DNA from 4 places in the Undibacter mobilis genome. Region 4 is predicted to be linked to each of the others. Evidence: predicted binding sites of a transcription regulator. Region 4 holds the regulator's gene; each other region holds the start of a gene.

Region 1 (3,411 bases), 280 kb from region 4:
GCGCACCAGCGCGGCGGTGAGTGCGACGAGGCGGTCGAACAGGCTCAAGACAGTATCCACGGTTTCCCCCGAACAAGAAGGGCGGCGGTTATCCGCCGCCCTTTGCTGTGCGTCCTGCGGTCGACGATCAGAAGTTCTTCTGGCTGTCGAGGATGAAGGCGACGGTCTTTTCGACGCCGAGCCGCTTGGCTTCCTCGCTCACCATGCCCGACACCGCCTTCACGAACGGTGCCTTGTCCGGGGTGATGATTTCCTTGAACTTGCTCTTGAGTTCGGCGAGGTCCTTCACTTCCGACACATACCAGGCGCCGCGCATATAGGCCTGGGCCCGCGCGCCGGCTTCGGCGACGGCCTTCTTCTGATCGTCGTTAAGCTGATTCCACAGCTTCATCGACATGATCATCACGTCCGGAATGCGCATGTGTTCGTCGAGAGTGTAGAACTTCGACACCTCGTAGAACTTCTTGGCGACGACGGAGGGATGATTGTTCTCGGCGCCGTCGACGACGCCGGTCTGCAGCGCGGTGTACAGCTCCGACCACGCCACCGGCACGCCGGTTGCGCCGAGCGCCTTCATGGTATTGACCATCACCGGCGAGGCCATCACGCGGATTTTGGCGCCCTTGAGATCGTCGGGCGTTCGCACGGCCTTGTCGGTGAAGAAGTTGCGGGCGCCGGAGTCGATATAGCCGAGCACCTTGATGCCTTTATCCTCCAGCGGCTTGGCCAGCGCGGCGGCTTCCGGCTGAGCCAGGAACCACCAGAAGTGGTCGGCATTCTTGAACAGGAACGGCAGCGAATACATGTCCATCGCCGGCACGACCTGGTTGAGGTTCGAGGCCGACACGGTGGTGAAGCCGATGGTGCCGTTGCGGATGCTCTGCACATTGGCGACGGCGTCGCCAAGCTGAGTGTTGTGATAGACTTCGACCTTGACCGTGCCCTTGGTCAGGATTCCGACTTCGCGGCCGAAGTATTGCTCAGAATAACTGGCCGGATGGTCGGTCGGCTGAATGCCGGAATATTTGGTGACGATCTGCTGCGCGTGTGCGGCCGTGGCCGTAACGATGGCAGCAGCCGCGAGTGCGGCGAGTTTCTTCATGCAAACCTCCCTGGGAATTATGTATTTTTTGCTTGGGAGGGAGCGTAGATAGAGTTGTATGAACTTGTCAATTTGCCGCAAGTGCGATTGTGCGCCGCACTCAGACTAAATTTTTATAGGGCGCGCAGCCGCCGCAACGCCCAGTAAGTGACCGCCCCCGCCGTAAAGGCGACGCACAAAGCGAGCCAGCTCCCGCCATCGGTGTTCTGCAACGGCATGTCCTTGGTGTTCATGCCGAAGAAGCCTGTAACTAAAGTCGGAGGCAGCAGGCATGCCGTCAGGATCGACAACGTAAAAAGCCGTTTGTTGGTAAGGGCGCTGACCTTGGCGGCGGCCTCGTCGAGCAGCAGGCGGGCGCGCTCGTAAAGCGAGCCGATTTCGTGGTCGATGGCGTCGAGCTTCTGCGCCAACGCTCCCACCGCCTCGGCCGCGGCCTTGTTATGCTGCGCCAGCCGCGGCTCGAGGCGCGCGAACATGGTTTTGAGTTGCGCAAGCTGGCGATGAACGCGCACGGTCTGCATCCGCACCTTGCCGACGCGGCGCTGTTCGTCGGCCGGCTCCTCGCGCATGACGTTTTCTTCAATGCCGTCGAGTTCGTCGCCGAGGCGTTCCGCCATGCGCGCAATGGCGTCGGCGAACTGGTCGATGATGGCATCGAGGAAGGACACGACGCTCGGAAAGCGCTTGCCGCTCTCGATGGCGCGGCGGTTGTGCTCGACGGAATGCACCGGCTGCTGGCGCGCCGTGATCATCATGCGTTCGGTCATGACGAAGCGGAGGCGCACGATGTCATCGCTCTCCTCGACCAGGCCCTGATGCAGATCGGGCACCACGCCGACGATTTCGTCGCCGATGATGTCGAGGCGCAAGTGCTTGTCCGGTCCGGACAGCACTTCGCGCGCCATCTCGGACAGCGGCGCATAGCTCGCGATCCAACTGCGGCAACGATTGTCGGCGAGCGCCAGGTGCACCCAGATCCAGGCGTCGCGATGGTCGCTCAAGGCGTCATCGACGCGGTCGTTCGGAAGCCGCTCCGCGGTGCCGTCGGCCGAAAACCGGTAGGCCCAGACGATGCCGGTTGCGGGATGGACGGTCGCGATATCGGTGTGCATAGCGCTAAAGGTGCTGCGCCATGTGACAGGGCGATGACAGCCGCTATACGTTTTGGCCCCGGGCGGCCTTGGCCCGCAGGCATGACGGGCAGAGGCAATCGGCGGCGGCCTCCAGTGACGGCATCGGCAGGCGAAAGGGCTCCGCCGCGCACCAGCATCCAACATCGCCGCTGCAGGTGAACGTCGTGCCGCAGGCGGCGCAAGTGAGCGTGCGCGCGGACGTCGGTTGCGGCGTGACGGTCATGGCTCGCCGGCCCCGATGTAGCCGCCGATCATCCAGACGCCGCCTTCCTTGACGTAGCAGAGCTGGTCGTTGCCGACCGGCGCCAGGGCATCGATGGTGATGAAACCGACTTTGCCGGCCGGGGTCAGCACCCGCATGTAATTCGGATTGACCGACCCCTCCGGCAGCACGCGCACGAAGGCGAGTCCGAGCTTGTCGATCACCGGCGCGCTGGCCTGGGGCGTCGCCCTGACATCGGTGCCTGCCATGAGCGGATAGCCCCAGGTGGCGGCGTCGGTCTGCGTGTCCTTGAGCAACGCGGCGAAGGCCTTGGTGTCGTAACGCGGCTCGGCCGGCCCGCAGACTGCGTTCTTGCGGCTTTGCGCAGGCGAGGCGCTGGGGTCGTCGGCCAGTCCGGCGAGCATGTCCCAGCCGACGCCATCCTTGTTGGACAGACCGAGCGCGGCCGCGAGCACATCCATGCCGGACCGGCCCTTGGCGGCGTCGGCACCATCGCGGTCCCAGAAGAACCCCTTTGCAACGAGCTTGGCCAGAGCGGCGCGATCGCGGTTCCTGGCGGCTTCGGCAACCTTGGCGCGCAACACAGTGAAGTCCCCATCCTTCATCTCGGCCGGTGGCGTGATGGCGACGGCGCGGTAAGGCTTGCCGGCGACGGCCGGCGCGGCTTGCTGTGCGGCGGCTCTTTGCGCCTGCACGGGAACAGCCGCCGCTGCCAAGGCGACAGCGAGCAGAGCGGTCGTCAGGATCGTGTTCGGCATCGCGCCGCTCCGGGCCGGAAGAACTGGTGTGAATCTACCACAGATGATGCGGCAGAACCGCGATCCCTTTTCAACTTATCCGCCGCGGACGAACCGGTCGCTGTTCCATGCGGCCGCGCGCGGCGCCGGCGGGCCATTCTCGAAAAGTTGCTACGAATTCAGGCCGCCGCTTGTTGCCGCGTTCTGACGATGCCG
Region 2 (3,411 bases), 610 kb from region 4:
CGACGTGCTCGGCCGGCCGGACACACTGTCCATTGTCGACCAGGGCGAGATCATCGTGCTGGCCGACGGCACCCGCGCCCATGACCAGAAGATCGACACGCCGCAAGGCCCACGCTGGGTCGCCTGGCGCGACGTTACTGTACGCAGCGAGGCCGGCACCGAAACGCAGAGCGTCGGCCGCGACGTCACCGATCGCGTCGAGGCGCGCGATCTGGCCGAAGCGGCGAGCCACGCCAAGTCGCGCTTCCTCGCCACCGTCAGCCATGAGATCCGCACGCCGCTTAACGGCCTCCTTGGTATGACCGATCTGTTGCTCGACACGCCGCTTACGCCAGAGCAGCTCAATTACGCCAGAGCCGCAAAGGCCTCCGGCGAAACGCTGCTGACATTGATCGAGGAAGTCCTCGACTTCTCCCGGATCGAAGCCGGCCGGCTCGATCTTGCGCCCGCGGCCTTTACGCTGTTGCCGCTGGTGGAGGAGACCATCGAACTGCTGGCACCCCGCGCGCAGGATAAGGGCATCGCTATCTGTTCCTTCATCGACGAACGCTTGCCGGCGGCCGTCATCGGCGACGCCGCACGCCTGCGACAGGTTCTGCTCAACCTTGCTGGCAATGCCGTGAAGTTCACCGAGACCGGCGGCGTCACCGTCATTGTCGAACCCGGCGCCAACGAAGGCGCTGTGCGCTTTTCCGTCCGCGACACCGGCATCGGACTCGCACCCGAAGACCAGGAGCGCATCTTCCGCGATTTCGAGCAGGCCGATACATCATCGTCGCGCCGGTTCGGCGGCACGGGATTGGGACTGGCGATCTCGAAACGCATCGTCGAGCGCATGAACGGAACGCTTCACGTTGACAGCGCGCCGGGACAGGGCGCGACCTTCTCGTTCTCGATCGATCTGCCGCCCGCGGAAAGCGATCCTGCCGCGGCCTTCAAGGCGCCCGACCTTAGCGGCCAGAGCGCGCTGATCCTGGCGCAGGCGCATGTCGAAGCTGAAGTGCTGGCGCGCCGCCTCGATGCCTGGGGCATGGCAACGCAGATCGACAGCGGCGATCTCGCCGATGTCGCGCAGCATTTCGCCGACGAGAGCTTTGACGCGCTGATCGTCGATTGCCCGATCGCCAAGATGATGAGTGCTCATGGCGACATTGCCGGCAACGCGACGCGGCGCATCGTGCTGATCAATCCCGGCGAGCGGTCCGAATTGCCGGCCCTGAAGGCCGCGGGTTTCACCGGCTATCTGGTCAAGCCGGTGCGCGCCGCCTCGCTCGCCGCGCGCTTTGCCGGACCGGATAGCTTCGAGCCGGTCAAAACGGCTGAGCCCGCTCCTGCGACAGCTGCGCCGCCCGGCGGCGGGCTCAACGTGTTGCTGGCTGAGGACAATCCAATCAATGTCATGCTGACGCGCGCGCTTCTCACGCGTTTTGGCCATCGCGTGACCACGGTCGGCGAAGGCGGCGGCGCCGTACTCGCCTGGAGCACCGCGCTGGAAAACGGCCAGCCCTTCGACCTCATCATGATGGACATTCAGATGCCGGGCATGGACGGCCTTGAGGCGACCCGCCGCCTCCGCGCCCGCGAAGCCGAGCTGAAGGACATTGCGCCTGAGACCTTTCGCCCGGTGCCCGTCCTTGCGCTGACCGCCAATGCCTACGCCGAAGACCGGGCCGCCTGCCTCGCTGCCGGCATGGACGCCATTCTCACCAAGCCCTTGGACCGGCAACGCCTCTGCGACGAACTCAACCGGCTCGCCGGGCGGGGCTCGATTGCGGCCTGAAGTGTGTCAATCAGGCTTCCCCAAATCGTCATAATTCCGTATTCGAGGCATGGTGTATCGCTGCAACAGTGGCGTCAGGTTGCGATTCGCCGGTCTTAAATCGGGGTGGATCGGACCCCATTTACACGCCAATGATGACGAGCTCCCAAAGGGACCCAGCCATGATGCGCGACAGCGCCACTCCGACGCGTAATCCGTTCAGCCGCCGTCGCGCGGCTCCTGCGGCGCCCGGGCTGATCTCGTCGTTGCAGGCCTATGGCGGGCTGCAGGCCTGGGCGGCGCGGGCGCATCGCCCGCTGCAATCGCTCGGCCGGATCGGCTCGCTGGAAGTCCGCCTTGCCCAGACGGCCGCCGAAGTACGCCAGGCCCAGAAGCTGCGCTACCGGGTATTCTACCAGGAAGGCACGGCGATCCCGAACCCGGGTCGCTTGTTTGCGCGCCGCGACGTCGATGGCTATGACGCGATCTGCGACCACCTGCTGGTGCTCGACCACGCCGCCCGCGAGGGAACGCCAGGCAACCGCCCGGCCGTCGTCGGCACTTATCGTCTCCTGCGACAGGCGCTCGCCGAAGATCATGGCGGCTTCTACACCGCCGGCGAGTTCGACATCAGCGGCCTCATCGAGCGCCACCGAAACCTGCAATTCCTCGAGCTCGGCCGCTCCTGCGTGCTGGCGCCGTACCGCAACAAGCGGACCGTCGAACTGCTTTGGCACGGTATCCATGCCTACATCACGCAGAACCGCTGCGATGTGATGATCGGCTGCGCCAGCCTCGACGGCACCGAGCCGAAGCGTCTGGCGCTGCCGCTGTCGTTTCTGCATCACTATGCCCGCGCGCCGGAAGAGTGGCGCGCGCAGGCTCTGCCCGAGCGCTATGTCGAGATGAATCGCATCTCCAAGGAATCGATCGACCCGAAGGAAGCGCTGCGTCAGTTGCCGCCCCTGGTGAAGGGCTATCTGCGGCTCGGCGCCTATATCGGAGACGGTGCCGTGGTGGATCACGAATTCGGCACCACCGACGTGCTGATCGTGCTGCCCGTGTCGGTGATCAAGCAGCGCTATATCGAGCACTTCGATCTCGGCCGCAGGGCGGCTTAACTGACCGCAAGCTGTTGCGCGGGGCCGACGGCCGCGAAGGCTTACAGCCTTCGCAGCGACACCTGATCGATCTGATGCGAGCCGGCCTTTTTCAGGATGAGATCTGCGCGCTGGCGCGTCGGCAGGATATTCTCGTGCAGGTTCACGAGGTTGATGCGCTCCCAGATCGACACCGCGGTCTTCACCGCCTCGTCATCCGACAGATCCGAATAGCGATGGAAGTATGATTTCGGATCGCGGAACGCCGTGCCGCGCAGCGTGAGGAATCGGTCGACGTACCAGCCTTTGAGCACGTCTTCATCGGCGTCGATATAAACCGAGAAATCGAAGAAATCGGACACGAAAGGAATGGCCTTGCCATCTTTCGGCAAACGGCCGGTCTGCAAGACATTGAGGCCTTCGACGATGAGAATGTCGGGCCGATTCACTTCGATCCACTGGTTGGGCACCACATCGTAGATCAAGTGCGAATAGATCGGCGCGCGCGCCGGCCGCCGGCCCGCCTTCACGTCGGAGAGGAAGTGCAACAAG
Region 3 (3,411 bases), on a different contig from region 4:
GGCATGCCGAACCAGCCGTCTTTGGTGGTGGCGGAGGAAAACGTGGCGCCGACTTCGGCGACCGACGGATCGCCACACTTGAGCAATATCTCCCAGGTGAATTTCGTTGCGGCGTGATCGCCGTCGACCGGCGTCATTTCAATGACGTGACCGAACTTGTTGTCGGCCCGCGGATTGGCAGCGTCGACCTGATCGGGCTTACGCCGCGTGTTGTTGGTCAGCATGACGTAGACCTTCTGCGTCACCGGATTGACTTCGGCATCCTCGGGCCGGTCCATCTTGGTGGCGCCGAGCAGGTCGGAGGCGCGGCGCGTTTCGATCAGAACGTCGGCCTGATCCTTGAAACCGTTCGCAGCGGTAAGAGGGCCCTGGCCAAACGTGAGCGGCATCCACTCGCCGCTGCCGTCGGCATTGTATTTCGCGACAAATAGGGTGCCGGCATCGAGCAGATCGCGATTGGCGGCGGCATTGGCCGGATCGAAGCGGCCTGCGGTGACGAACTTGTAGACATAGTCGAAACGCTCGTCGTCGCCCTGATAGACGACATAGCGGTTGTCCTTGTTGAGAATGCCGGCAGCGCCTTCATGCTTGAAGCGGCCCATCGCGGTGCGCTTCTTCGGCGTCGAATTGGGATCGAACGGATCGATCTCCACCACCCAGCCGAAACGGTTGGCTTCGTTGGGCTCCTTGTTGACGTCGAAGCGGTCCTCGAACTTGCCCCAGGCATACCAATTGCTGGGCACGCCGTAGCGCTTGAAAGCGGTGGCCTGCGGATCGTTGTCGGCGAGCTTGCCCCAGAAATAGCCGTTGAAGTTCTCTTCGCAGGATAGCCATGTGCCCCAGGGCGTAACGCCGCCGGCGCAGTTGTTCAACATGCCGAGCACGCGGCGGCCGCTCGGATCCGCCTTGGTTTTCAGCCGCTCGCTGCCCGCCGCGGGGCCTGTGATTTCCATGACGGTGTCGGCGTCGATGCGGCGGGCATATTTCGAATTCGGCACCACCGACCATTTGCCGTTATCACGCCTGATCTCGATTACCGCGCCACCATGCGCGGCTTTCTCGATGTCGACGAGGTCCTTCGTCATCTTGGCGAAGGCGGCTTCCTTGGTGTCCTGCTCGCCGATGCCGGAGAACATCAGCTCCTCGTTGGTGTATTCGTGATTGACGACGAGGAGGCCGTGCGCCGACGGATTGGCGGCGCCGGGCATCGGCAGATAGCCGATGTAATCGTTGTTGTAGCCGAACTGCTGCTTCTGCGCCGAGGCGCTCTGCTGCGCTGGATCGAAGGCCGGCGCACCGGGCGTGACGGCATCGCCCCAGCGGATCAGAATGTCGGCATCGTAGCCCGCGGCAACGTGGTGACGTTCATCGACACCGGCTGCGACTTCGTCGAACTTGAAGCCGGTAACGGCGGCATGCGCCTTCTGCGACGCGGCGAGCGCGAGCGGGCTGACGGTCGCGGCGATGGCGGCGACGCCGAGCGCGCCCTTGAGGATGTCGCGGCGATGGTAACGCGCGGCGATGAGATCGCCAATGCTGGCGTTGTCGCTCGGGTTACTGCCTGCATTTTCCGCATCTTCGAAGGCCTGCGCGCGCGTCTGCATCGTGTCGCTCATATCCGTCTCCCGGCTCTGCCACCGATCATTTCGAGGCAGTCTAAAGAGCAGAAATGACCCGTCGGTGACAACGGCCGGACCGGGCAACGGGGGGCTGCCGGGGCGTGTTAGAGCAACTTTCCGTCGGCGCCGAAGAAGGGATGCGGCCCGTCAAATTGGCCGATGGGTACAGTGTGCGTCACGATGGTGCCGAAGCCGCTGCCCGCCGACCAGACATGCAGATGAAAGGCCGGCGGTTCGATCACGAAGGCCGGCGGCCAGTGCGCGTCGAGATCCAGCGCCACGGCGTGGTTGGGGGCCGGGCAGATCGTGGCCTGACGGCCTGCGAAAGTCGTGAGCGTGGCGCGATGCACATGGCCGGCGGCAATCAGGCGCACGCGCGGATGACGGTCGAGCAGCACCGCGAGCCGGTCGGCGTTCCGGAGGTTTTGCACATCCATATGGCCGATCCCGGTCAGGAATGGCGGATGGTGCAGAAACAACATCGCCGGCCGCGTATCAGATGCCTGCAGCGTGTCATCGAGCCAGGACATGGTATCGTCGTCCAGAAGACCATGAGGCTGGCCGGGAACGCTTGAATCCGCGGCGAGGATATCGACGTCACCGACGGCCCGCAGCGTGTTGAGCGGGCCAGTCGCCGAGGCGAAACTTTGGCCGGCCAGGGCGCGGCGCATAAGCGTCCGGTCATCGTGATTGCCCGGAACGACAACGAAGGGAAGCGTCAGCCGCGCCAGCAGGGCGTTGAGGTGCGCGTATTCCTCGTCCGTCGGCGTATCGGCAAGGTCGCCGGATATAACGACGAGATCGGGACGTGGCGACAGACCGTTCAGCGTCTCAATGCAACGCGCCAAAGCCGCTGGGGTATCCACCTTGCCGTAAGCCAGCGCGCCGGGGATTTTGATATGCAGGTCGGAGATTTGAGCGATAAGGATCGGCGATGTCATGACGGGCTTCCAGGCAGGATGCGGATCGCGTCCGGAGGCGCCGTCAAGCCGACAACGTCGCCCGGCGCGATGATGAGTCCGTTCGGCGCATCGACCAGGATCGGCTTGGCGGCCGCGCCGGCGATGCTCACCCGTTGGCGATCGCCGACGAAGATTACGGTTTCGACGCGACCGGTCAGCGTGGCAGCGTCCGCCGGAACAATCGACCATGACTCTGGTCTGATCATCGCAATGGCTGGTCCCGGTGTGGCGCCTGCGATGGGCAAGATGCCGCCCGGCAGGATCAGGCCGCCGTCGCGGCACGCGGCCTCGACAACATTGGCCGCGCCGACGAATTCCGCCACATAGCGGTTTGCCGGCGTGAGGTAGATATCGCGCGGCGTTCCGATCTGGGCGATGGCACCCTTGCTCATGACGACGATGCGGTCACCCAGCGTCATGGCTTCGGCCTGATCGTGTGTGACGTAGACCGACGTGATGCCCAGTTCGCGCAGCAGGCTGTTGAGCTCACCGCGCAGCCGCTCGCGCAACAGCGCGTCCAGAGCGGTCAGCGGTTCGTCGAGCAGCAACACGCGGGGGCGCGCCGCGACGGCACGCGCCAGCGCCACACGCTGACGCTGGCCGCCCGATAGCTGATCGATCGAGCGGCCTTCAAGGCCTTCAATGTGAGTCAGTTTGACCAATTCTGCGACGCGCTTTGCCCGCTCGACGGCGCCGACACCGCGGATTTTCAATCCGTAACCGATGTTTTCGGCCACGTTCATGTTCGGGAACAGCGCATAGGACTGGAACACCATGCCGACATTGCGCCGTTCGATGGGCGTATCGGTGACGTCTTCGTCGCCAAAGCG
Region 4 (3,411 bases):
CGTCGCGGCAAGCGCCGCCAGCGTACGGCCATGGAAGGCCCCTTCGAAGGTGATGATGCGGTTACGTTCCGGCTTGCCGGACGCGTATTGATACTTCCGCGCCATCTTGATGCAGCATTCCATCGCCTCGGTGCCGGAGTTCTGGAAGAACACGAAGTCGGCGAAGCTATGCTGGCACAGCCGCTCGGCGAGCTTTTCGCCTTCCGGAATGCGGTAGAGGTTCGAGGTGTGCCACAGCTTGCCAGCCTGCTCGGTCAGCTTCGCAACCATGTGCGGGTGCGAATGGCCAAGCGCGTTGACGGCAACGCCGGAGGTGAAGTCCAGATAGCGCTTGCCGTTGGTCGCGGTTAGCCAGACACCATCGCCCCGCTCGAAAGCGAGGTCCACACGGGCATAGGTCGGCAACAGATGCGAGCTCACGGCCAGTCTCTTTCCACGAAACGACAATCGGAACGCCCGGCGGCGCCAGTTCGGAAAACGGCAACGAGCCCCGGGGCAGAACCCGAGGACGTTCAATACCATTCGCCGATGACTAGCCCACGGCCGGCTACGGAACCGGACCTGGGCTAAGCGTTTTCCCGGCTGGCAGCGCCCAAAACGAAACGTGCCGCCTCGCCGGGCGGCACTTGGACGGCATTTTATTGGAGGCCGGGGCCAAGTCAACCGAACCACCTCGGCCGATTCGCGACTCAAAATCACCGCAGTCGCGGATTCTAAAGGAAAACCTGTGGGAGGAGAGTTTTAGCCGATTGCAAATGCTTGCGGCCGAGTCAACCCATAGTGTAGTTTTTTGGTCAGGCGATACGACATATCGCGTGCCGCCGCCTAAATCTGGTTCATCCCTGAAGCGTACACGTTCAGGTGCGGAAAAGCCGCGCCGGACGACGGGGGTGGATTCTGTCCAAACGCCTGGATCGCCGAGGGAAATACCCCATGAGCTGGACCGATGAGCGGGTCGAACTGCTGAAAAAGCTCTGGTCCGACGGTCTGTCGGCCAGCCAGATTGCCGCCGAGCTCGGCGGCATCACCCGCAATGCCGTGATCGGCAAGGTACACCGGCTCGGCCTGTCGGGTCGTGCCAAAAGCCCCACTTCGAGCGCGCCGCGCCCGCGCAAGGCCCGTTCCTCCGGCCACATGATCCGGGTGCAGCGGCCTCAGGTGCGCGGCAATACCGCGCTGGCCTATGACTACGAGGTCGAACCCGAACCCGAACTGCTGGAAATCCCGCTCGAGCAGCGCAAGACGCTGCTGCAGCTCAACGAAAAAACCTGCCGCTGGCCGGTGGGCGATCCGTCGGGCCCGGATTTCTTCTTCTGCGGCGGCGAAGCTGCTGAGGACCAGCCCTATTGCAGCTTCCACTGCCGCGTCGCCTACCAGCCGGCAAACGATCGCCGCCGCCAGAAGCCGGCGTTCAGGGGCTGAGACACTGACATCAATGGGATGACGAAGGCCGGGGCAAAGCTTCGGCCTTTTTTGTTGGACGCCTAGGCTCCGGCGCGCGGCGCTGCGCAGTTAGCCGGCGGCCCGACCGAAGCGGTCGTCGAGCGCATAGCCGGCACCGCGCACAGTGCGGATCGGGTCGGCTTGCTGGCCACGGTTGATGGCCTTGCGCAGGCGGCCGACGTGAACGTCCACGGTCCGCTCATCGATATAGATGTCGGAGCCCCAGACACCGTCGAGCAATTGCTCGCGTGAGAACACACGGCCGGGCCGTTCCATCAGGAATTCGAGCAGACGATATTCGGTCGGGCCGAGATCGATCGGCTTGCCGCTGCGCGACACGCGTTTTTTGTCCCGGTCGAGTTCGATGTCGCCGATGTTGAGCACGGTGGCAACGCGATCCGGATGGGCCCGACGCAGCAGCGCGCGCACGCGGGCAAGCAATTCCGGCACCGAGAACGGCTTGACCATGTAGTCGTCGGCGCCGGTGGCGAGGCCGCGGATCTTCTCGCTCTCCTCGCCGCGCGCGGTCAGCATGATGATCGGCAGATTCTGCGTCTCTGGCCGCGCCCGCAGCCGGCGGCACAATTCGATGCCCGACAGCCCCGGCAGCATCCAGTCGAGCACCACGAGATCCGGCACACGCTCTTTCAGCTTGGTGTCGGCGTCGTCGCCGCGGGCCGCGGTCTCGACCTCGTAGCCTTCCTTCTCGAGATTGTAGACGAGGAGCATCGTGAGAGGCTCCTCGTCTTCGACGATCAGGATTCGCGCGCTCATGCTTCGGTGGCTCGTCAGGCGTTGGTGCCGGTCAGCGCGGAGATCTCGGTCTCGCCCTTCGGCCGGCGTTCGGTGATCGGTGCGCCATCCACGATGTAGTGGACGGTTTCCGCGATGTTGGTGGCATGGTCGCCCATGCGCTCGATGTTCTTGGCGCAGAACATCAGGTGAATACAGAAGGTGATGTTGCGCGGATCTTCCATCATATAGGTGAGCAGCTCGCGGAACACCGAGGTGCAGACCGCGTCGATTTCCTCATCGCCGCGCCACACCGCCATCGCCTTGGCATCGTCGCGCCGGGCGTAGGCATCGAGCACCGCCTTGAGCTGGCCGAGCACGAGATCGGTCATGTGTTCGACGCCGCGGATCAGCTTCGGCGGCGGGAACTCGGCGTTGAGCGCAATGACGCGTTTGGCAATGTTCTTGGCCAGGTCGCCGACGCGCTCAAGATCGTTGGCAAGCCGCAGCGCGCCCACGATTTCGCGGAGGTCCACCGCCATCGGCTGGCGGCGGGCAATGGTGAGCACCGACTTTTCCTCGATTTCATGCTGGAGGACGTCGATGGCGTTGTCGGAAGCGGTGACCCGCTGCGCCATGGTGGTATCGCGCTTGGCCAACGCGTCAACGGCATCGGCAACCTGCTTCTCTGCCAGGCCGCCCATCTCGGCGACCATCCGCGACAGTTCCTGCAGGTCGACGTCGAAAGCCTTGGCGGTGTGCTGTTCGTTCATAATCCTGATCCTTCAATCCTTGCCGGCGCCGGCCTAGCCGAAGCGGCCGGTGATGTAATCCTGGGTGCGGCGGTCGTTCGGCGCGGTGAAGATCTTGGTCGTCTCGCCGTATTCGACGAGTTCGCCGAGATACATGAAGGCAGTGAAGTCGGAGACGCGCGCCGCCTGCTGCATGTTATGGGTGACGATGGCGATGGTGTAGTCTTCCTTGAGCTCGTCGATCAGCTCTTCGATCTTGGCAGTCGAGATCGGGTCGAGCGCCGAGCACGGCTCGTCGAACAGGATAACCTCGGGCCGCACGGCGACAGTGCGGGCGATGCACAGGCGCTGCTGCTGGCCACCCGACAGCGACTGGCCGTTGGCGCCCAGCTTGTCCTTGACCTCGTTCCACAACGCGGCGCGCTCCAGCGCGTGCTGCACGCGACCGTCGAGTTCGGACTTCGGCAGCTTCTCGTAGAGTCTG

Evidence for each region. The regulator PhoB, encoded in region 4, activates phosphate uptake and scavenging genes when phosphate is short. The targets are predictions, from matches to a motif close to TGTCATNNANCTGTCAT.
Region 1: a site for PhoB is predicted at 2,237-2,253, ahead of DXH78_RS01255 (CorA family divalent cation transporter). Genes of this name have one in related genera too.
Region 2: a site for PhoB is predicted at 1,807-1,823, ahead of olsB (l-ornithine N(alpha)-acyltransferase). Genes of this name have one in related genera too.
Region 3: a site for PhoB is predicted at 1,670-1,686, ahead of DXH78_RS18940 (PhoX family protein). Genes of this name have one in related genera too.

The regions. Positions count from the first base shown of each region.
Region 1 is NZ_QRGO01000001.1:263,717-267,127, reverse strand. Features, by position in the region: gene DXH78_RS01265 (TRAP transporter small permease) at 1-48, opposite strand, end outside; gene DXH78_RS01260 (TRAP transporter substrate-binding protein) at 128-1,102, opposite strand; gene DXH78_RS01255 (CorA family divalent cation transporter) at 1,216-2,214, opposite strand; gene DXH78_RS01245 (hypothetical protein) at 2,455-3,216, opposite strand.
Region 2 is NZ_QRGO01000001.1:1,151,689-1,155,099, reverse strand. Features, by position in the region: gene DXH78_RS05425 (ATP-binding protein) at 1-1,780, shown strand, start outside; gene olsB (l-ornithine N(alpha)-acyltransferase) at 1,942-2,880, shown strand; gene coaA (type I pantothenate kinase) at 2,922-3,411, opposite strand, start outside.
Region 3 is NZ_QRGO01000003.1:314,078-317,488, reverse strand. Features, by position in the region: gene DXH78_RS18940 (PhoX family protein) at 1-1,616, opposite strand, end outside; gene DXH78_RS18935 (phosphodiesterase) at 1,724-2,560, opposite strand; gene DXH78_RS18930 (ABC transporter ATP-binding protein) at 2,557-3,411, opposite strand, start outside.
Region 4 is NZ_QRGO01000001.1:541,998-545,408, forward strand. Features, by position in the region: gene DXH78_RS02530 (aspartate aminotransferase family protein) at 1-426, opposite strand, end outside; gene DXH78_RS02535 (GcrA family cell cycle regulator) at 934-1,422, shown strand; gene phoB (phosphate regulon transcriptional regulator PhoB) at 1,513-2,217, opposite strand; gene phoU (phosphate signaling complex protein PhoU) at 2,232-2,948, opposite strand; gene pstB (phosphate ABC transporter ATP-binding protein PstB) at 2,982-3,411, opposite strand, start outside.